4 regions of the Pseudoalteromonas sp. DSM 26666 genome follow, and region 4 is predicted to be linked to each of the others. Evidence: predicted binding sites of a transcription regulator. Region 4 holds the regulator's gene; each other region holds the start of a gene.

Evidence for each region. Region 4 encodes sigma-54, which starts transcription at its own class of promoters, with help from an activator protein. Its sites were predicted from a motif close to GTTGGCACGNNNNTNGNNT; they were not measured.
Region 1: BM380_RS17475 (YggN family protein) is a predicted target of sigma-54. The motif match lies at 3,303-3,321, and genes of this name have one in related genera.
Region 2: BM380_RS09770 (P-II family nitrogen regulator) is a predicted target of sigma-54. The motif match lies at 3,757-3,775, and genes of this name have one in related genera.
Region 3: BM380_RS16250 (TorF family putative porin) is a predicted target of sigma-54. The motif match lies at 3,802-3,820, and genes of this name have one in related genera.

What each region holds. Positions count from the first base shown of each region.
Region 1 is NZ_FPAR01000014.1:62,149-67,812, forward strand. It holds gene BM380_RS17445 (c-type cytochrome) at 1-267, shown strand, start outside; gene BM380_RS17450 (cytochrome b/b6 domain-containing protein) at 320-976, opposite strand; gene BM380_RS17455 (AzlC family ABC transporter permease) at 1,082-1,786, shown strand; gene BM380_RS17460 (AzlD domain-containing protein) at 1,783-2,082, shown strand; gene BM380_RS17465 (glutathione peroxidase) at 2,176-2,667, shown strand; gene BM380_RS17470 (PA3496 family putative envelope integrity protein) at 2,786-2,971, opposite strand; gene BM380_RS17475 (YggN family protein) at 3,359-4,153, shown strand; gene BM380_RS18355 (hypothetical protein) at 4,912-5,052, shown strand; tRNA gene BM380_RS17480 (tRNA-Ser) at 5,279-5,369, shown strand; tRNA gene BM380_RS17485 (tRNA-Ser) at 5,423-5,515, shown strand.
Region 2 is NZ_FPAR01000004.1:315,280-320,943, reverse strand. It holds gene BM380_RS09790 (CYTH and CHAD domain-containing protein) at 1-215, shown strand, start outside; gene BM380_RS09785 (START domain-containing protein) at 215-892, shown strand; gene BM380_RS09780 (S10 family peptidase) at 963-2,480, opposite strand; gene BM380_RS09775 (response regulator) at 2,785-3,567, shown strand; gene BM380_RS09770 (P-II family nitrogen regulator) at 3,823-4,161, shown strand; gene BM380_RS09765 (ammonium transporter) at 4,171-5,400, shown strand; gene mrcB (penicillin-binding protein 1B) at 5,539-5,664, shown strand, end outside.
Region 3 is NZ_FPAR01000011.1:86,020-91,683, forward strand. It holds gene BM380_RS16245 (ABC transporter permease/M1 family aminopeptidase) at 1-2,224, shown strand, start outside; gene BM380_RS16250 (TorF family putative porin) at 3,023-3,700, opposite strand; gene BM380_RS16255 (hypothetical protein) at 4,073-5,236, opposite strand; gene BM380_RS16260 (AsmA family protein) at 5,503-5,664, shown strand, end outside.
Region 4 is NZ_FPAR01000007.1:17,769-23,432, forward strand. It holds gene kdsC (3-deoxy-manno-octulosonate-8-phosphatase KdsC) at 1-356, shown strand, start outside; gene lptC (LPS export ABC transporter periplasmic protein LptC) at 353-907, shown strand; gene lptA (lipopolysaccharide transport periplasmic protein LptA) at 897-1,436, shown strand; gene lptB (LPS export ABC transporter ATP-binding protein) at 1,433-2,158, shown strand; gene BM380_RS13465 (RNA polymerase factor sigma-54) at 2,228-3,727, shown strand; gene hpf (ribosome hibernation promoting factor) at 3,754-4,041, shown strand; gene ptsN (PTS IIA-like nitrogen regulatory protein PtsN) at 4,046-4,498, shown strand; gene rapZ (RNase adapter RapZ) at 4,518-5,360, shown strand; gene BM380_RS13485 (HPr family phosphocarrier protein) at 5,380-5,652, shown strand.

The sequences.
Region 1 (5,664 bases), on a different contig from region 4:
CAATTTAAGCAGCGTGCAAATAACGCAGCGGCATTATCTAAAATGCCTTGGGAGGCATTTTACGCAGGCACTGAAAAAGGCGATACATCAGCACTTCCTGCGGTATGGTCTGAAAAAGATACTTTTATGAAAAAAGCGACAGCGTTTCAGCAATATGCTGATGAACTTGCTGTAGCAGCTCAAACAGGTGACAAAGCGGTCATTGGTAAAGCATTTGGTGCATGGGCTAAAGGCTGTAAAGATTGCCATAAGCAATTCAAAGACTAATAAATTCTGTATATTAAACAATAAAAATGGCGCTGTATTAGCGCCATTTTTTTTAACTAAGCAGATAACTTAAAGGCTCACTTCCCCAAGTACTCATTAATAAAATCAGTAATAGTAACAATAAAAACCATGCAATCCATGGTGACTTTGTCTCAGGCTCTGAGCTTTGTGTTGGCAGTGCTTTATTGCCGGTGATCATTGCTTTTACTAAAGGCTTGCCTTTAATTTTGTAAGCAATAATAGCCACAACATGCAAAATAATCGCATAAAATAAAATATCAAAATTGATATGATGCAGCCAGTTGGCAAAATCAATCGTATCACTCGATACATACTGCGCTAACGGACCATCAGTTAAAATACCATCACTGCTCATTAAACCACTAACCAGCTGCGTAATAATCAGGATAAAAAATAATAACACCATATAACTGCCTGGTGCAGAATGGCCCACATCATTTATTTTTTTGCCACTAAAAGAAGCAAGCACCGACTTAGGAGAATGCAGTAATGCCGATATTCTTGCCGTTTTACTGCCTATAAGACCCCATATAATCCGCGTTGAGATAAGCGCTAAAGTAAAAAAGCCAATCACAAAATGTAGCTCTATCATGCCCTCTTCAGCACTAAAATAAAGCGCAGCAATACTCAATACTAATAACCAATGAAAGCTTCTTAAAAAGCCATCCCACACTTTTACCTTGAACATTGCACCTTCCCTAAAAAACAGTATCATCTAAAACGCTAACTATTTTAGCATCTTAATATTAAGGTATCCTAATGAGTCTTTCTACCAGTGCGCAGAGTAAAACACATGCAGTCCATTAAAAAACCGATACTAAAAGGCTTTTTAGATATGCTGCCATTATGTTTAGCCGTTATTCCTTGGGGGATTTTATGTGGCTCGTTGGCAATACAAAATGGCTTTACCCCTTTTGAAACTCAAGCTATGTCGCTATTGGTATTTGCAGGCTCGGCTCAACTGGTTGCTATTGAGTTAATGGCTGGTAATACCCCTCTATTAACCATTTTATTTACCACATTTATTATTAGCTCTCGTCATTTTTTATATGGCTTGGCGGTTCGTCACAAAGTGATTGAGCAACCCATGCGTTGGCGCCTTCCAGTCAGCTTTGTATTAACCGATGAACTATTTGCTTTTTCGCATCACCCTCGCGCCTACCAGACTAAAACGCGCCTAATTTACGCGCTCAGCGCAGGCTTTAGCTTTTACATTGCTTGGAATATTTGGACTCTGTTCGGTATTGTAGCCGGTACTATGCTCCCTGATCTCACCAACTTAGGACTCGACTTTGCGATTGCTGCAACCTTTATTGCTTTGGTTATCCCAGGAGTTAAAAATTTAGCCACTCTTGTCACGGTCATTGTTGCAGGGATCTGTGCTACTTTATTAAAAAGCACAGGCTTTGAGCTGTGGTTAGTATGCTCAGCACTATTAGCAATGAGTGCAGGTTACGCTGTAACTAGAATAGTAAAAAATAAGGACGCTAAATCATGATGACGACTATTTTACTTATGGCATGTATTACCTTTTTTACCCGTTATTTATTCTTACACCGCGCGCTACCATTTAAAGTAGGGCCTAAAATGCAGCAGTTTTTGAGCTTCAGCGCACCTGCGGTTCTAACAGCGATTTGGGTGCCTATTGTATTTATAAATGATGGTGGCATTAATCTAAATTGGCAAAACCCTTATTTAAGCGCAGCGATTGTTGCCATTATAGTTGCTTACAAAACACATAATATTTACCTAACCACACTTGCTGGTATGGGGTTATTTTTGATTTTAAATTAACAGTAACGCCATAGCAGTGTTCACTATTTCGACTTTGTTAATCACCAAGCAAAGGTTAGACTATGCCAAATAAACAAATAATAGCTTAATAATATGCACCCATTTCATCAACTAAGTGCTACTAGCCTGCAAGGCCAACCTATCGATTTTAAAGAGTTTGTAGGTAAAGTTGTGTTAATAGTAAATACCGCAAGTGAGTGTGGATTCACCTATCAATACGAGTCATTGCAAGCATTACACGAAAAGTATGCCAGCCAAGGTTTAGTCATTATAGGTTTCCCGTGTAACCAATTTGGCCAGCAAGAACCCGGAGACGCGAATCAAATAGCGCAAGGTTGTTTAATCAATTACGGAGTTAGTTTTTTAATCGCAGAAAAAGTGAACGTTAATGGTCAGCATACACATTCGGTTTTTCGCTATTTAAAATCTGTATTGCCGGGGTTTTTGACACGAAAAATTAAGTGGAACTTCACAAAGTTTTTGATTAATTCAGATGGCTCACCGATTAAGCGCTACGCGCCCTTTACTAAACCTGAAAAACTAGAAAAAGTAATTGAAAAAGCATTGCTCGCAGCTAAAGTTTGAGGCTTAAAAATTATAAAGAGGCATAAAGCCTCTTTATTACCAACCCACAGAGCTTTAAATACTACCTAAGTAGCAGTTAAAAGCTAATATGTCGGCACTGATTTGTACTAGCGACAACCTAATCAATATAATCGTTTAAGTCATCTTCACCTAGGTTTTTACGCAAGCGTTTTTGCTCAAGGTAATCCTCTAACTTTCTTTTCACCTTTTGCTTTTTCTTGTCGTGTTGATTACGCCCGACCATTTCGTATTCGTCTTCAACAAAATCATCATCTAGCGCATCGTAACTAAATGTCTTACCCACAACCCACTCCATAAAGTGTTTGAGACCAATTACGGATTCTTGTATCGCGATAATTGGTGAAATTAAAATGTTCAACGCAAATTCATTGTACAAATTTACGTCAAAATAAAGCCACATCGCTATCCTAAATAGTCTCTGTGTCAGTATTGTGAATAAATAGCGCTAAATTTGAATTGTGGAAAGTGAGAGTTTTTTATCGTATCGATAAATTTTATTTATTTGCATTTGATGGTTGGTTATTTTGACCAAATTTTAGCTTTTTCAATGACTTTACTTTCAGCTTCAAAGCACCTTAAAAATCACAAATCACTGTTTTTAAACACTAAAAACTATTGGCACCAAACTTGTTATAAGTTAATTATCATCAGCAAAAAACAGAGAATAAACATGAAAGAATTATTATTAGTTAGCGCAATTATGTGCGCCCCCGTCGCCATGGCTCATAACGATAACAGCTCTTCAATTTCATTTAGTAACGACGAATGTAAAGTTGAGTTTAAAAACGATGTACGTATAAAGCCAAGTGAATTAGAAATTTTTAAAGCCAACAATCAACGTATGACTTTTACCACTCAAGGTGAGTTGTCGATCAATGGCGAGCAAGTAGCATTAAATAGCGCTCAGCGCCAAGCACTGACCAACTACACAGATAATTTACGTGCGCAATTACCTGAAGTAGCCAACATTGCACTTGATGGCGTTAAAATTGCGGGCGTTGCATTAGAAGAAGTCGCCAATGCATTTAATATTGATGGCCTCGATAACATTGCTACCTTAATGGACGATATTCAACAAGAAGTAGAGGGTACCTTTTACCAACAAGGTACATTTGTCATGGGCCAGCAAAGCTTCACTCAGTTTGGTGAAAACTTTGAACAGCAGTTTGAACAACAAATAGAAACTGCCGTTGAGTCGGCCGTAATGCAATCAATGGGCAGTATTTTAGTCGCATTAGGCTCTGAGCTAATGGGTTCAGGTGGCGACATGCAAGCCTTTGAAGAGCGCATGGAAAATATGGGCGCACAAATAGAAGAAAAAGTAGAGCTCCATGCAAAAAAACTTGAACAGCGTGCAAATATACTGTGTGGTGACTTTGTTGAAATCGCACAACAAGAAACTCAACTTGCTGCGCAAGTGCCTGCATTAAAAGGCTATGAGTTATTTACTATAAAACAGCACTAACTGCTCAGCATTTTAATTAATCTCCCTTTGCGGCATTTGCTTTTAAGCTATGCCGCATTTTGCGTTTTTTACCCCCACCAGTCCCATTTAACTCAAATAATAGACTGTTGAGCGGATCTGCTCTTGCTGTGCAGAGGCATTTTGTGGCTTCATAGTAAAATACAAACCAAAGTATAATCTTCACTTCGCTCTAGATCACTTAGAATGCCGTCCGAGCTGATGATTGTAAGCCCAAATTGCAACATATTAAAACCACCTCTTTTTAAGTTTTAAATTCTTGAGGCGGTGCGATCCCCAGTTAGACGCGTTTTAAAACGCAACTAACTCCAAAGTGCCTAGTAACCTAGGCACTTTTTTTATAATTTAAAAGCCTAGCAACACTCTTTTTTATCGTTTCTTTAATGCTCTTCTCTGATAAATAATTAACCACCTATAAATAGCATGTTAAATCTTTTAACGAAGTAAAACCCACCCCATTAATACAAAATAATTTAATCTGAATAACTATTCAAAATAATCTATTTATAAACATATTAAAATTAAAAAAACTGAAAAAACCCCGTATAAAAGTGATATAGCACACGACTATAATGAATAAATATACAAAATCAAAAAAACACCATTAAATAGCAAATCAAAAAAACACTTTCAGATTAAAAAAACTAATACTTCACCAGCAATTTTTATCGCTTTATTTTTAACCAACCTACGGGCAAAATGCACACGTTTTCAACAGACACAACCTTGGAGCGAATACAATGAACCCAATTAATACATTAAACCAAACAGCCACAACTCACGTTGCAGTTAAACCAACTAATCGCAAAGCGAGAATGTTAGCTAAACTTAACCGTTACGGAAAAAAATTAGCACTTGGCGGTGCAATTCAATACAAATAATCACCCAACCATGATTTTTGTATTGTTGCAGCAAACACCCAACCACTAAATGAAGTTTCTTCTTTAGCTCCATCTGTTTGCTGCCAGCCCCCTCCTCATAGCTAAAAATCATCTTTAATTTTCATAATTTACAAAAAAAACCTCATTTACGCTCACTTTTTAAGCAAACGATCTTTTTGCTATTTACACAGGCAACTCACCTAAGTATTATCCTGCATCACGACGTGGAGAGATGGCAGAGTGGTCGAATGCACCGGTCTTGAAAACCGGCAGGGGTTTATAGCCCCTCTAGGGTTCAAATCCCTATCTCTCCACCACTTATTTGTATTAATTGGTTTTTTCCGATTGATAACACGCTGAATAATGCGTCGGAGAGGTGTCCGAGTGGCCGAAGGAGCTCCCCTGCTAAGGGAGTATAGAGTTTGTAGCTCTATCGAGGGTTCGAATCCCTCCCTCTCCACCATTACTGATTACAAGCCACTTAATTGTGGTTTTTTTGTGCCTAAATTTTAACTCCTTTAAGAAATAGGGAGGGTGAGCACCCTCGACAGGGTTCGATAAAATGTCTGGAACATTTTAGGCCGCTACAAGCGTCGCGCAGCGATTAATTAC
Region 2 (5,664 bases), on a different contig from region 4:
ATGAACGATTAGAATTTAGGCTTCCTTGGCTCGATATTTCTCATGGCATGTATGAGCTAAGCACGCTTGATTATTTAAAACAGCTGTGTGGCGGGCAAGAAGATGCTCAATTAGCAAAAATACAACTATGGTTGGAACAAAAGTCTGACTTTTTAGTCAGTGCCATGGAGCAAAGTCGACACGCTTCATTTGATACAGAACCGTATTGGCTTTGATGGCTAAGCACTTTTGCACGCTTAACTTGTTGCAAAAGTGCATTATTCTATCGCTTTTGTGTTTTGTTACAAATGTGTATTCACAGCCCTCTTGGCAGCTTTACGAGAGTAAACAGGGGGTGAGTGTTTATTTTCAGCGTTTGAGCGATGATACCTTGAAAATGAAAGCTGAAACGGTGGTTAAGAATACCACAGCAGAAGATTTAATCGCCTTACTCAGTGATACCGATGCTGCTCCCCGCTGGATAGAAAATATTGCTAAAGTAAAATTACTGAGATATTTAAGCCCCTCAGAAAACCTTGTTTACAGCTTTATTGACTCCCCTTGGCCCGTTGCAAATAGAGATTTAGTCACGTATTCGTGCTATACAAAACGCAGCGCGTTGCAAACTCAACTTAGTATTCATGCCCGTCCTGATTTTTTACCTCAAACTAAAGGGGTAGTAAGAATAAGCACATTAGATGCGACGTGGTTACTGACTCAGCAAGCGAATAACTTGCATATTGACTATCAGGTTTATGCGTTACCAGGCGGAAATATACCCAATTGGCTAAATAACCGAGTCGCTCTAAAAAGCACCTTTAACACGCTAATAAATCTAGCTGAAATACTCACGACAAAGCAGTACACAGCAAAGCCAACCGTCATTCGCACCGGTAATTGCACGCATAGCTAATGACCTCAGTTATATATAAAAAAAAGTGACCTGAGTGGTCACTTTTTTAATTGTTATAAGCGCATAATCATTAGTATTTAGCGGATTCACCGTCTTTAGGTATAGACTGTTTTATAAACTCGCGTAAATCGTTGTTAGAGCTTTCTAAATCTGCATGACGTAGGTACATCATGTGGCCACTGCGGTAGCCTTTAAAGCTTAATCTATTTTGCATTTTACCACTTGGATCTAGTTGCCACATTGTGTATTTAGCATCAAAGTAGTTTGTTGCACCATCAAAATAGCCAGCTTGAACCATCACATTTAAATACGGATTTTGAGCCATAGCTAAACGCAAGTTTTCACCAGTATTGTTTCCGCTTCTATCCCATGGGTGAACGTTACCAAATAAGTTATATTTGATGTCGGTTTTGTAATTAAGCTCTTCACGCAGGTAGTAGTTAATTGCAGGGGTAAAAGAGTGCAGCCACGATGTAAGCTCTGCCCAGTAATCTGGTGATTCACCGGCATCGCGCTTATCAATCCCTAAATAACGAGAATCCAGTCGACCAACCATTTGTCCGCGTTCACGTAATAGCTCTTTCCAAAAAAATTGTGTCGGGATGTCTAAGTTATTTTGGCTAACAAATGTTTCAGATAGACCTGCATATTTGGCCATTTTTTTAATAATACGACGTTTTTCATCTGGGGCAATAAATCCGCCTTTTGCAAGCGCGGGAATGAGCTCATTAACGGTAAACTGTTCCACTTCAGGTAATAGCTCGTCTAAGTCTTTAGCTTGTAAATCAGCGTTTAATGCCTTGTGGTACCACGCTGTAGCTGCAAAGTAAGGTAAGCGGTTAGCGGCTTTTACAGGACCGTCGCGCTTAATACCAATATCGGTAGGTGAAACGAGTACAACACCGTTAATGTACATCCATTGACTATTTTGTAGCTCATGCGCTAAGCCTGATACACGAGTGGTACCATAGCTTTCACCAATTAAAAATTTAGGAGAGCGCCAGCGTTCATTGCGAGATACAAAAGTATTAAGCCACTCTGCTAGATATTTTATATCGGCATTCACACCAAAAAATAACTCTTTTTGTTTATCCTTTGGTAGAAGGTTACCATCTTTATCTTCAACGACACGCGAATAACCCGTGTTTACAGGGTTTACGTAAACGATGTCGGCTACGTCTAAAACCGAATAAGGGTTATCTTTAACACCGTAAGGTTGAATAGGGTAGCCTTCGTCGTCAATTTTTAAAACGCGTGGGCCGGTGTATGCTAAATGCATCCAAACTGACGCTGAGCCTGGGCCACCATTAAATGAAATAAGTAATGGGCGCTTTGTTCTATCATCGACCTTATCGCGCGTGTAGTAAGTGTATTGAAGGGTTGCGATGGCGTCTCCCTTGTCATCCCATACCGGTTGTGTGCCAGTTGCTACTGTGTAAGAAAATCGTTCATTATTTATTTTTGCTTTGTGCTGGGTAACCACTTTACTGTCAATATCAATGCGACGTTGATTATCGGCAAACGAGGCGCTACTTAGGGTGAGCGCAATAGCGGCAATGGGTAAAAATAGACTTCGACTAAATTTCATAAGTGACCCTTTTTATTTTATGTACTGCAGTTATAGCGATATTTGAGTAAAAAACAAAAGTAATGAGACTAGCTGCCGATAATAATCGTTGAGTTTATGTAATTAAGATTAATCTGATCACAGCAAACAGGCGAAATATGCTTGATGTGTATACCGCACTGTAAGTTTAAGGCGATTTAAAAATTTAATTATTAATTAAGTTTCTTAAATCATTGGTCGCTTATTTGTTTCTATATGGATGATTGAAAGTGATTTCTTTTTAGGTTTATAACCTTAAAGAGTGGGCGCAAATAAAAGGGAGTTTATGCAACGCGTTTTAATTGTTGAAGATAACATTAGAGTACAGCAGATATTTAAGCACATTGCTGCTCAATATCTTGATGTTTTGGTTGATTTTGCCTCGTCACTTACTCAATGCAAACAACTCCTGAGCCAAACAAGTTACTCACTCGCCTTAGTTGATTTGCCACTTAGTGGACAAACCGATATGGATGTTGCTCGCTATATTTTATCGCAAGGTATCCCTACGCTATTAATGACAACGCAATTAGAAGAGCCCACGCGCTTAAAAATGCTGGAATTAGGGATTATTGATTACATTATTAAAGATAACCGTGACTCTTACCTTTATGCCATTAAATTTGTAGCACAGTTACTGCGTAACCAAGGGCGAAAAGCGCTAGTTGTTGATAATTCTTTATTGAGCAGTAGCTTGGTTAAGCAAATGCTCGAAAAACAGTTATTTGATGTTATTACTGCTGATAATAGCGCTCAAGCATTGCATATACTTAACCATAATAGGGCAATTAAGTTAGTCATTACTAATCATAATTTAACTGATATGAATGGGTTTGAATTAATTAGAGCAATTCGAAATGTTAAAAGTCGTGAGCAATTAGCCATTATTGGTCTGGCCGATGTATATAGTTATGGTGTTGCCACGCAGTTTATTAAATCGGGTGCAAATGACTTTTTAACTAAGCCCTTTACTCATGAAGAGTTTCATTTTCGAGTGGTAAAAACTATGGAATCGCTATGGCTGGGTGAAGCTATAAGAGCTGATTTATCCCTCGACGCGACTGAGTAAGTCATTATGCTTAAAAAATTAATTAGTACTTAGAACGTTGTGCAGCGGGTCACTAGAGATGACGTCTTGCTTTTAACCACCTCGCACCAATGCAGTATTTTGCATAAAAAAAGCGCACCTAAATGGTGCGCTTTTTTGTTTTATATATTATTTATTTTTTTAAGTTTATGTTTTTATTATTAATTTAAAAATGGCACAAAGGTTGGATTGTATAGAGGAAATACAATAACAAGCTAGCGTCCTAAGGGGGCCTTTGTGAAAATGATCAGTGCAATAATAAAGCCATTCAAACTAGATGATGTGCGTGAAGCACTCGCTGATTTAGGCATCGAAGGAATGACAGTGGTTGACGTTAAGGGATTTGGACGTCAAAGAGGGCATACTGAGTTATACCGTGGTGCTGAATATCAGGTTGACTTTATACCTAAAATTAAACTTGAAATTGCTACTCGTAGTGAAAATTGCCAACGCGTTGTAGAAACCATTACCAAAGTCGCTGGAACGGGCAAAATTGGTGACGGCAAAATTTTTGTTTACGACCTAGACCAAATCGTCCGTATTCGTACTGGCGAGCTTGATGATGATGCAATTTAAGGGGGCAACATGGAAAATACAATTATAGAGCTGAAGTTTTCGCTCGATACGTTTTACTTTTTAATGTCTGGCATCTTAGTCATGTGGATGGCAGCCGGTTTTGCAATGTTAGAAGCGGGTTTAGTGCGCTCTAAAAATACCACAGAAATTCTAACTAAAAATATCGCGCTTTATTCTATCGCGTGTACTATGTTTTTGTTGATAGGCTACAACATTATGTACGTAGATAATGTTGAAGGCGGCGTTATTCCTTCGTTTGGTGGGCTAATAGGTAGCCAAGCGGCAGATGCTAATCATTCACTAGAATCTGACTTTTTCTTCCAAGTAGTGTTTGTTGCAACGGCCATGTCTATTGTATCTGGCGCCGTAGCAGAGCGTATGAAATTATGGGCTTTCTTAGTGTTTACAGTAGTACTTACAGGATTAATTTACCCAATTGAAGGTTACTGGACATGGGGTGGCGGCTTCTTATCTGAATTAGGCTTTGTTGATTTTGCAGGCTCTGCCATTGTACATGCAACGGGTGCGGCTGCAGCGCTTGCGGGTGTAATACTACTGGGTGCACGTAAAGGTAAATATGGTAAAAATGGTGAAATTTACCCAATTCCAGGTTCAAACTTGCCACTTGCTACATTGGGTACGTTTATTTTATGGATGGGTTGGTTTGGCTTTAACGGCGGATCACAGTTATTAATTTCAGATAAAGAAAACGCAACAGCGGTAGGTCAAATATTACTTAATACCAATGCTGCTGCAGCTATGGGGGCAATTTCAGCCTTGTTCTTATGTAAACTTTTATGGGGCAAAGCCGATTTAACCATGGTACTTAATGGTGCACTTGCAGGCTTAGTGGTTATTACTGCAGACCCATTATCACCATCACCACTAATGGCGTGTTTATTTGGCTTACTAGGTGGCTCATTAGTGATACTTAGTATTGTCGCACTGGACAAAGCGAAGATAGATGATCCCGTGGGTGCTATTTCTGTTCATGGTGTGTGTGGCATCCTAGGTATCGTGCTAGTACCTGTTACTAATGCTGAGGCCAGCATTGTTAATCAGTTGATTGGCCTACTATGTATTATTGGTTTTGTGTTTATTGCTTCATTCATTGTATGGGCAATCCTCAAGCAAACCATGGGTATTCGTGTTACCGAAGAAGAAGAGTTAAACGGTATGGATCAACACGATTGTGGTATTGATGCTTATCCAGAGTTTGTATCAGTTAGAAGTAATTAATTAAAAGTATTGTGTGTTCAATCAAAGCCCTACTCTGTTAGGGCTTTTTTGATTTCAGGGGAGGTTAATTTTTCAGGTGCTAGAGTAATGTGATAAGCTCCTCGCGTTAAATTAACCTTCGGAATATATTACACTTAAATGGCTGAAAAAAAGAAAACATCGACCAGTAAACCCTCGACTAAGCGCGCTACTAAGTCATCTAAATCATCGGCGCGAAAAAGTGCGACTAAAAAAACTTCAAGCACCACAAAACGGCCACTTTTT
Region 3 (5,664 bases), on a different contig from region 4:
TGTACTTATGCTTATTTTTCAAGGTGGCTTTGCATTTTTATTACAAGTAATTAGCCCTAACAAGTACGTCGGTATGGGTTTATATGTACTGTACTTTATTACGACTCAGGTGATGAGTAGCTATGGCTTTGAGCATAACATGTTTGCTATTGGAAGTACGCCAAGCGCGCCTTATTCAGACATTAATGGTTACGGCCACTTTTTAACTGCGGTGCATTGGTATAATTTATACTGGTTTGGCTTTAGTATGATCATTGCTGCACTCAGCTATGCGCTTTGGCCTCGTGGTGCAGGGCAAAATTTAAAAGCACGGGTTAAGTTATTAGGCTATCAACTTGGCAATTCAGGTAAGGTTGTTATGGTATGCGGTGCACTTATTTTTGTTGGTGCGGGTAGCTATATTTACTACAACACAACAATACTTAATCAATTTATAACTACTGACCAGTCTGAAGATTTAAAAGAGCAATATGAACGTGAGTTTGGTCAATTTGTTAATGCGGCTGTGCCTATTCCGACTGATGTTGTTGTTACTGCAGATATTTACCCTCAAGAGCGACGTATTAATGCAAGCGTAGTTATGCAAGTAGAAAATAAGTCGCAACATCCGATTACACGAGTATTGGTGAATAAACCTTATCATACTCATAAATGGAGTGTTGTGGCAGATGGTGCGCAACTGGGCGAGTTAAATGAGCAGTATCGTCATGCTTGGTTAGAGTTTACAGAGCCAATGCAACCAAATGAAAGCCGCGAAATTGTGATGAGCGTAGAGCGTCATACTAAAGGTTTCGTAGATAGAGGTAGTGACGAACGAGTAGTATATAACGGTACATTCATCGATAACTCAGCACTGTTTCCAACCTTTGGTTATTCCTTTGGTAAGCAATTGCAAGATAAAAATGAGCGTCGTCAAAGAGGTTTACCAGAGTTAAAGCGCGGCAATAAAATTGAAGAAAAGCAATATCATAACCAACCTTTATTTGCGGATAATTATGTCAGTTTTGCTGCCACTATTACCACCGATGAGTCTCAAATTGCGATGGTTCCGGGTTACTTGCAATCACAAACTACTAAAGACGGCCGCACTACGTTTGTATACGAAATGGATGCACCTATGAAGCACTTTTACACCTTGCTCTCTATGGATCTTGAGGTGAAAAAAGAGCTGTACAATGGCGTAAATATAGAAGTTTATTATCACAAACAGCATGCTTGGAATATAGATACGATAATTCAATCTACCAAAGACTCTTTAGATTACTTTTCCAAAGAGTTTAGCCCCTATCAGCATAAGCAAATGCGTATTATTGAGTTCCCTCGTTATCGTAGTTTTGCGCAGAGTTTTGCTAATACAGTCCCGTTCTCTGAAAGTATGGGGTTTATTACCGATACGCGTGAACCTGATAATATTAACTATCCTTACTATGTAACATCGCATGAGTTAGCGCACCAATGGTGGGGGGGGCAGGTGATTGGCGCGAAGGTTGAGGGCTCTAATATTTTATCTGAAATGCTCTCTCAATATGCAGCAATTATGGTGATGAAAGAGAGATACGGTGAAAACAATCTTCGTAAATTCTTAAAGTATGAGCTAGATCGTTATTTGTTCGGACGAACGACTGAGCCTTATGATGAGAGGACTCTAGCGCGTACAGTAGGGCAGCAATACATCCATTATAACAAAGGATCTGTGGTTATGATGGCCATTCATGATCTGTTAGGTGAACAACGTTTAAATGCCGTTTTACGAGCTTTTTTGCAAGATTACCAATATGCACAAGATCGTTACCCTACCACGTTAGACTTTATTGCCTACCTAAAGGAAGGAGCGAGTGAGCAAGAGCAAGCATTCATTGAAGATCAGTTTAATGCCATTACGTTATATGAGTTAAAGCTCAGTGATGTTGATGTTCAAGAGGCTGAATCTGTTGATGGCGAGCATACTGTTACGCTAACTATTTCTGCAGCAAAAAAACATGCAGATGGGGAAGGGAATGAAGAGGATATTCCATTAGCGCAAATGATAGATGTCGCTTTGTTTAGCGCAGATCCAAATGAAATTCAGGAAGGGGATACTGTTATCTACATGCAAAAGCACGAGATAAAAACAGGTGAAAATACCATTACATTAAAGGTAACTGAGTTACCTAAATTTGCTGGTGTTGACCCTTTCGTTAAGTTAATTGATAAAAAAAGTGGCGATAATATCAAGGCGCTATAATGTTAACTTGGACCAAAATACCAGTTTTTTTATAGACTGGCGATAAACCTTATATTTAATAGATAAAGACGATCGAGTTAAATTTATCTTTATAAACATAAAAGGCCGCATTTATGCGGTCTTTTTATATGAATGATTTATAAGATTTGTAGTCATGTGATATTTGTTAAACAATTTATTACTCAACATTTTTTGCCCTCTTATAAAGTTAATTACTAATAGTGAGCTAATCAGGATGATTATCCAATCATTAATAATGGGTGCTGCTTTACTTGATTTTAGTACTTACTATGAGGTAAAAAGTTAGCCGCAAGCCAGCGCAAAAATAACAAGTAAGGCAAGTGTTGAAGATAGCCATCCATTTTATTTATAGGGATAAGTGTTTGAGCAGCGTGAAGATGTAGAGCAAATTTGTAAGGATACTCAGGTTGCTCAAATGCAGTTGGCAGGAAAGTCAGTATGAACTTTAAACTAATTATTGTGAGTTCGCGGTATTGACTGGTTGCACAAATATTGATTTTATTTTTTATCGAGGGGGGTGAAGTAAACAATCACATACAAGCTCGCAATTGCAAAGTGTGCATGCTTATAAATCCTTTACTAATGGCTTAGTATAGTTAGTTATCAATCAAGTTGGTCCTTTTTGGCATCCTAAATCAGTTGCAATTGATTGCAACAAGAACGAGTTTAAAGCTGAATAAACAGGCGTTTTTATATTTATGGTTAATTTAAAAGGTGGCCATTAAACGAGAAAAGGGCCTTTCGGCCCTTAGTGTTGCAGCAAGTAACACATTCTTTTTATAGGCTAAAGTCGACAGCGTAGGCTACATAAGCTTTAACATCTGAGCCGTCCATGTCGTTATCAGATAGGCCAAAGGTAAAACCATCCTTAGAAACTGATACGCCATAATCAATGATATTGTCATCACCGATGAAATCGCCTGAGTAATGCCCTATGTGTAGCGCCATTTCAGTGCCATTGCTACCAACAGCGAAGCTGTAATCGGCGTTTAAATACAGTGAATCACCAAAATCAGTACCATCACCACTGGCAGCAGATGTTGCAAGTACGGCTGCACCAAATGTAAAACCTTGCACACTAATGCTACCGTAAACTTCTGAAAAATCAGCATCGGCATCTGATGCCGCATCTGGGTAAGCGTAATAAATATAACCTACGTCATAACTTACGTTTTCATTAATAGCGCCGCCAAAACCGGCGTATAAGTCTAGTTCGTAAGTCATTTCATCGGCCCAAGACGCATTTGACGCCCAGGTACCTGCATAAAATCCAGATTCATTAGCGTAATCAATACCGCCAGATACAGCTGCATCGCCCCCAGTTTGCTCTTGTCCGCGCCATAAGTAGTTAGAAGTAGCGGCTGCATTGGCTGTTACTTCGGCAAATGCAGTAGTTGATGTCATTCCTGTTAATGCCAATGCACTGATCAATATTGTTTTTTGTAGTTTTAGCATGTCTCATTTCCCATTGTATGATTTTGCACGCCAAGGCTTTTTATTATAAACGACTACAACCTTTTGAACGGCGGCGTATTATTACGTTACTGCAGGGGGAATTGCACTGTATGTGCCAGCTTCCATTTATTTAATAAAAAATAAATTTTATGTTATAAAACAAGGTGTTGAAGTTATGCGCAAAGACGCTTTGTGAAAAGTATGTAAGGAAAGAACACACTGCTGGTGCAAAAAAAAGCCTGGCTGCACCATTAGAGCGCTACCAGGCTATCTATATTAGGATCTATTGGCCTTTGAAAATTTAACCTTGAAAGGTCTACAGACCCTAACGTTAAGCTAGTTTATTAAAGCTAATTGCGTTTGATATACGTTTTATCCAAAAATGGTACGCATAAGTGTAATTGTTTCGTTTACACCACGGCCTTTTTGTACTTCGCTAATAATAGAATCACGCTTAGCACGAATATGCTCTGGGATGTCATCAGCAGCAAGTGCGCGGTCCACTAATATTTCAGCCGATTCTTTGCCGCGGCGTGGCGCTTTACTGCTGCTCGAAGTGCTACGTGTAGGTTTATTTAGTAGCTTAATGTAGTTAGAGTTATCTGCAGTATTCGTATCTGCATAATAAAAAAAGCAAGGTATTAGCGCTTTAATATCCACTAACTGAGTTTCTAGTTCATTACCTGCATTGGCCATTTTAAACCATGACATAGCGTGAATGCTTTGTACTACATCTTGCCAGTAACGCTCAAAGTCACGGTTATTTAATTTGGTGATACCAAGTGCGGAGCAAAGTGCATCTAAGCGACTGTTACTAATCGGTGTAAATACATCAGGGCGGCGCATTGCTAATAAACGGGTTGCAGGCGCTAGTGTTGGTTTTTCATCACTGCCATTAAATGCACTCAAGTAAGCAATTACAAATTGTTGGTAATTACTTTGCGCTACATCACCCTCAAGTGGGATATTGCTCAGGGCATCGTCAAATGCACCTGGCAAGTCAGCCAACATCTGGTGAAAGCCTTTAGCACTTTTTGTAGAGGCAAACCATTCTACATCAAAGTTATAAGTACTCGGGTCGAGTGACGCCATGTGCTTACCGCTAAAAGCGAGTAAGTCTTCAGGGATCATGTCTTTTAATGGTTGTTTACGCAGGCCTGAGATATAAGCAGTTAAACGTAATTGCTCATCAAGTGCCACCAGTTCTTTATGTTGTTCTACAAACATACTCACTACTGGCCAAGGTGCTACCCGTAATGTTTTTAACTGTAAAAAGCTAATCGCTGAAATAAGTTGGTCATGCAGTTTTTTTAATAATGGTAATTGTGAGGTTTCGAGTAAGTCGTAATTAATGCGGTCGCGGCTTGCACTTAATAGCTCGTAACACCAACCTAAAAAATCTTCTGGATGGTTTTCCACTTTCACGGCCATCAGGTTTAGGCTTAGCTCTGAAGATTGCTTCAGAATGTTTTGATAAATTTGACTTTCTTGTTCGCCTAATGCCATTTTTGACGGTGAAATTAGCAGTTTCTTCATGCCTTGTAGACTCTCCGGTTAGATATTTTTTTTAGTCGCTACATTTTAGCTTATTTAGGCTAAATACAACAGGGGCGCGCATCATACCGAACAATTGCAGCAATGTAATCAGGGGCATGAATCTTTAAATTTATTAAAATGAGTTTTGAAAACCTGATTTTAAAAAGGGATGCCCTAATTGATATGTTTTTTATTTATTTAACAATGCTTTTAGTGTTAACTCCCGCTATGATAAGAACATTATTTGCACGTTTGAAAGGATGATCATGAAGACCTTATTTAAAATTATTGGTGTCATATTATTGCTATGCATAGCGTTAATTGTTGCTGCACCTTTTTTAATTCCTACTGATACCATTTTTAATAAAGTGTCTGAGCAGGTTGAAAAAACAACCGGGCGCACATTAACCATAAAGGGCGATAAAACC
Region 4 (5,664 bases):
AAGTCGCCGTGATCACCGGGCGCCATTCTCATATAGTGCAGCAACGTATGAGCAGTTTAACCGTACAACATATATATCAAGGCCAAGAAGACAAACTCATAGCCTATCAAGAATTAAAACAAAAATTAGCGCTTAGCGATGAGCAAATTGCTTATATAGGTGATGATGGCCCAGACATGCCAGTAATGGAGCAAGTCGGTTTTGCGGTTGCCGTAAACGATGCTCATCCACTTATTAAACGTTTATCACATTATGTAACCCAACTGCCCGGCGGTTTTGGTGCGGTAAGAGAGCTGACAGACTTACTTATGCTCGAAAATAACAAGCCACTAACTAGCCAAGGAACGAGTTCATGAATGTAGCGCGCATTATACTGAGCGTTTTATTCATAAGCTGTATGGTTTGGCTCTGGTATCCTTATTTTACTAAGGTTGATATTACTGCAAGCGAAGAAACACAAGTTATTGCTAAGCCTGATTATACCGCTATTGAGCTAAAACAAACGGCTTATAATGAACAAGGTAAAGTGAGCCATAAGGTAACTGCGGTAAAAATGGAGTTGTATCAACAACTCGGTTTTACCTTTTTTGAAAAGCCTATATTCACTTTATACAACGAGCAGCAAACATGGCGTATTAACGCCGATGAAGCCACCCTCTACGACGACCGTCAACTGGTGTTAGAGGGTAATGTAACCGCTCAAAACTTAGTAGATAACGCCATGATCGATACGATCAACGCCCAGACCATCAATGTTGATATAAAACTATTAACCATGCAATCACAGCAGCCTGTCGTTATTACAGGACCTAATTTAAAAATCACAGGTAAAGGCCTTGAGGCCGATTTAAAAACCGAGGTGATTAAACTTATTAACCATACGCGAACCCTATATTATGACCAATAACCTATTTAAAATTTTAATTGTTCCCTCACTATTAATTGCTTTTAACAGTAATGGCGCTGAACCTGCTGAAGCCCCCGCTGCTAATCAAATTTCAATTAGTGCAGATAAGCAAGAAGGTCAATTAAAAGAAAACGTAGGCATTTTTGAGAAAAATGTTGAAATTATTCATGGTAATCGCCGTATCACAGCTGACCGTTTAGAAGTGCATAAACGCGATGACCTAGGCGATAACAAACAGTTATTAATTGCCACAGGCAGCCCTGCATATTTTGAAGAAACACAAGCTGATGGCACCATAATGAGCGCCAGTGCTAATGAAGTGCGTTACGATGTGTCGCTGCGTTTTTTAACCTTAATCGGCGATGCAAGCATTGCTCAAGCAGGTCAAAAAATAACAGCTAAAAGTATCACTTACGATATCGAGCAGCAGTTAATTAGCGCAGAAAAAGACGAAAACTCAACAGACCGTGTACACACTATTTTAGTCCCTGTTGAAAATAAAAAAGAAGATGATAAAGGTCAACCATGAGCACATTAAAAGCAGAGCTATTAGCTAAAAGCTACAAAGGTCGTGAAGTTGTAAAAAACGTTGGCCTAGAGGTTGAAGCTGGCAGTATTGTGGGGTTACTTGGCCCTAATGGTGCAGGTAAAACCACCACTTTTTATATGATTGTAGGCCTTGTGCCTAGCGATAAAGGCAAAATATCAATTGATGATAAAGATATTACTTTATTACCGATGCACAGCCGAGCGCGTTTAGGGATTGGTTATTTACCGCAAGAGTCGTCTATTTTTAGAAAGCTGACTGTTTATCAAAACTTAATGGCTATCTTAGAAACACGTAAAGAATTAAATAAACAACAACGCGAAGATACCTTAAATAATTTACTTGATGAATTTAGCATTCAGCATATCCGCGATAGTCAAGGTATGGCTTTATCAGGTGGTGAACGTCGCCGCGTTGAAATTGCTCGCGCGTTAGCAGCAAACCCTAAATTTATCCTTTTAGACGAACCCTTTGCGGGGGTTGATCCTATCTCAGTATTAGATATTAAAAAGATTATAGAGCATCTTAAAAACCGAGGAATTGGCGTACTTATCACAGATCACAACGTACGCGAAACTCTTGATGTTTGTGAAAAAGCCTACATAGTTTCTCATGGGGAGTTAATTGCATCAGGCACTCCAGAATATGTATTAAACGATAAAACAGTACGCGATGTTTATTTAGGCGAGCAGTTCAAGCTCTAATATGTGTGTTATTACACTAAGCATCTGCTAAGATTAATTATACTAATTTAAAAGGATTGTTAGAGATACATGAGGCAATCATTACAGCTGCGCATGGGCCAGCAACTTACAATGACTCCACAGTTGCAACAAGCAATTCGCTTATTGCAACTCAGTACATTGGATCTCCAGCAAGAAATTCAAGAAGCGCTCGATAGCAACCCCTTGCTTGAAGTTGAAGAACACGATTACAGCGAAGACACTGCAGGTAAAAACGAACAAAAAGCCGATAACGATGACTTAACGCTAAGTGCCTCAGCTGACGATAAACCTAGCGAGTATGAGCAAGATAGCGGCGAAGCAATGACCAAAGACACCATTAGCGATGATATGGCTATGGATGTTACTTGGGATGAATATATGAGCGCTGCGCCTGCCTCTTCATCGGGCCCAATGCCAGAAGATGAATCTATTTATCAAGGCTCTTCGACTGAAACGCTGCATGAGTATTTAATGTGGCAACTTCAACTGACGCCGTTTAGTCCTACCGATGAAGCGATAGCTATTGCAATTGTAGAAGCTGTGGACGATTCAGGGATTCTAACCCTTAGCTGTGAAGAAATATTAGAAAGCTTTAACCAAGAAAACGACGGCGAAGATGAAGTTGAACTTGACGAAATAGAAGCGGTACTAAAGCGTATTCAACTATTTGATCCAGTGGGAATAGCCGCGCGTAGTTTACAAGAGTGCTTGTGTATTCAGCTAAATCAATTTGATAAAGACACACCTTTTTTAAACGAAACAAAAATGATCTTAACCGATCATATTGATTTACTTGCTGCACGTGACTATCGCACGTTAATGAAAAAAACAAAGCTTAAAGAAGATGAGCTTAAAGAAATCATGACGTTGATTCATACGCTCAGCCCAAAACCGGCAGACACTATTGTTAGAGAAGAGTCTGAATACGTTATTCCTGATGTGTCGGTTAAGAAAGTTAAAGGTCGTTGGGTAGTTGAATTAAACCCAGATAGCATGCCTAAGATCAGAGTAAATAGCCAATATGCAGCTATGTCGCGTACGGTTAAATCAAGTGGTGATAGCCAGTTTATTCGCTCGCACTTACAAGAGGCTAAATGGTTTATAAAAAGCTTAGAAAGTAGGAATGACACGCTACTTAAAGTAACCAACTGTATTGTGCAGCAGCAACAGGCCTTTTTTGAACACGGTCCTGAGGCTATGAAGCCTATGGTGCTTAACGATGTGGCTGAAATGGTGGAAATGCATGAGTCGACTATATCGCGTGTTACTACGCAAAAATACATGCATACACCACGTGGCATTTTTGAGCTTAAATATTTCTTTTCAAGCCATGTAAGTACTGAAAATGGTGGCGAATGTTCATCAACAGCAATACGTGCATTAATTAAAAAATTAATCGCTGCAGAAAACTCAGCTAAACCATTGAGTGATAGTAAAATTGCAGATATATTGGCAGAGCAAGGAATTAAAGTAGCGAGGAGAACCATTGCAAAATATCGCGAATCTCTAGCTATTCCCCCGTCTAATCAACGTAAAAGTTTGATTTAAGGCGTACAACAAAGAGGAAAATGTTTATGCAACTGAATTTAACTGGTCGCCATGTAGATATTACCGACTCGCTTAGAGACTACGTAAATAGTAAATTTTCGAAGTTACAGAGGCACACTGATCACATAACGAATGTGCACGTTATTCTCGATGTAGAAAAACTAAACCAAAAAGCTGAAGCAACCGTTCATGTTAGTGGCGCTGAGATTTTTGCCTCTACTGAGCATCAAGATATGTATGCCGCTATAGACTCGCTCATTGACAAGCTAGATCGTCAAGTAATTAAACACAAAGAGAAACTTGCTCGACACTAACACTATGAAACTAAGCTCACTTATCTGTCAGGACTGCAGTAAAGCTGCGGTCCTTTTTAATAGTAAAAAAAGAATTTTAGAATTTATCAGTGAATTGGCTCACAATAAGCTGCCCTATTTAACACAACAAGATATTCTTAATGCATTAACTGCAAGAGAAAAGCTTGGAAGTACAGGCATTGGCCGAGGCATTGCTATTCCACATGGTCGCATGAGTGGAGCTCAAGAGCCCCTTGCTTTGATTTTAGTGAGCGAAACAGCTATTAATTTTGATGCGATTGATAACCGGCCGGTTGACATTTTTGTCGCGTTAATTGTTCCCGATGGCGATAATCAGCAGCATTTGAAGACGCTAGCCACGATTGCTGATAAGCTCAATGATAAAGAATTTTGTAAACAGTTACGCGCCGCCAAATCGGATAGCGAACTGTATCAGGTTATCGTCAGTCAATCGTAGTAATAAAGAAAGGTGATAAATGGAATTAATAATTATAAGCGGTCGTTCAGGCTCAGGTAAATCTGTGGCGTTACGCGTTGTGGAAGACTTAGGTTATTATTGTGTAGACAATATTCCTCTTAATTTATTACCATCATTAGTGCGCAGTGTTTCCGACAGTTATAATAAAATTGCCGTGAGTGTTGATGTACGTAACCTACCTAAAGAGCAACAGCAGTTTAATGAAATCATTGAATATTTACCTGGTTTTACTAAACCAACGGTATTTTATTTAGACAGTGACGATCAAACATTAATAAAACGTTTTTCAGAAACGCGACGTCTCCACCCTTTATCTATTGATTCTTTGCCGCTTGATTTAGCCATAAAAAAAGAAAAACAACTACTTGATGTATTGATTAACCGTGCTGATTATATGATTGATACCACGGATTTAAGTGTGCATCAGCTTGCTGAGTCTATTCGTGAAAAAATACTCGGAAAAAAAGATAAACAACTGATCATTACCTTTGAGTCATTTGGTTTTAAACACGGCATCCCTAAAGAAGCAGATTACGTATTCGATGCCCGATTTTTACCAAACCCGCATTGGGAGCCTGAACTTAAGCCACTTACAGGGCTGGACCAACCAGTAAAAGACTACCTAGCAAGTCACAGTATAGTGCAAAAATTTACATGGCAAATTCAAACATTTGTGCAAACATGGCTGCCGCATTTAGAACGAAATAACCGCAGCTACTTAACCATTGCAATTGGCTGTACCGGTGGGCAACACCGCTCTGTTTATTTAGCGCAAACCATTGGCGAAAGCTTTGCAATGAGCCATCCTAATGTAAAAATTCGCCACCGAGAACAAGAATAATACCGAGTGAGAACATGCAATGCGCTTAGAAAATACATTTTTAATAAAAAACAAATTAGGATTACACGCTAGAGCGGCGACAGTATTAGCTCAGCTTTCTGTGCAATTTGATGCCACAATCACTTTATTTCAAGATGACAAACAAGCCGCTGGCGATAGCGTGCTGGCACTTATGTTACTCGAAAGCAGCCAAGGCAAAGAAGTTAAGGTGGTATGCGAAGGCCCCGACGCTGAGCCTGCACTTAGCGCAATAGGTGAGCTCATCGACCAACGATTTAATGAGCAAGAATAAAAAAGTTCATTA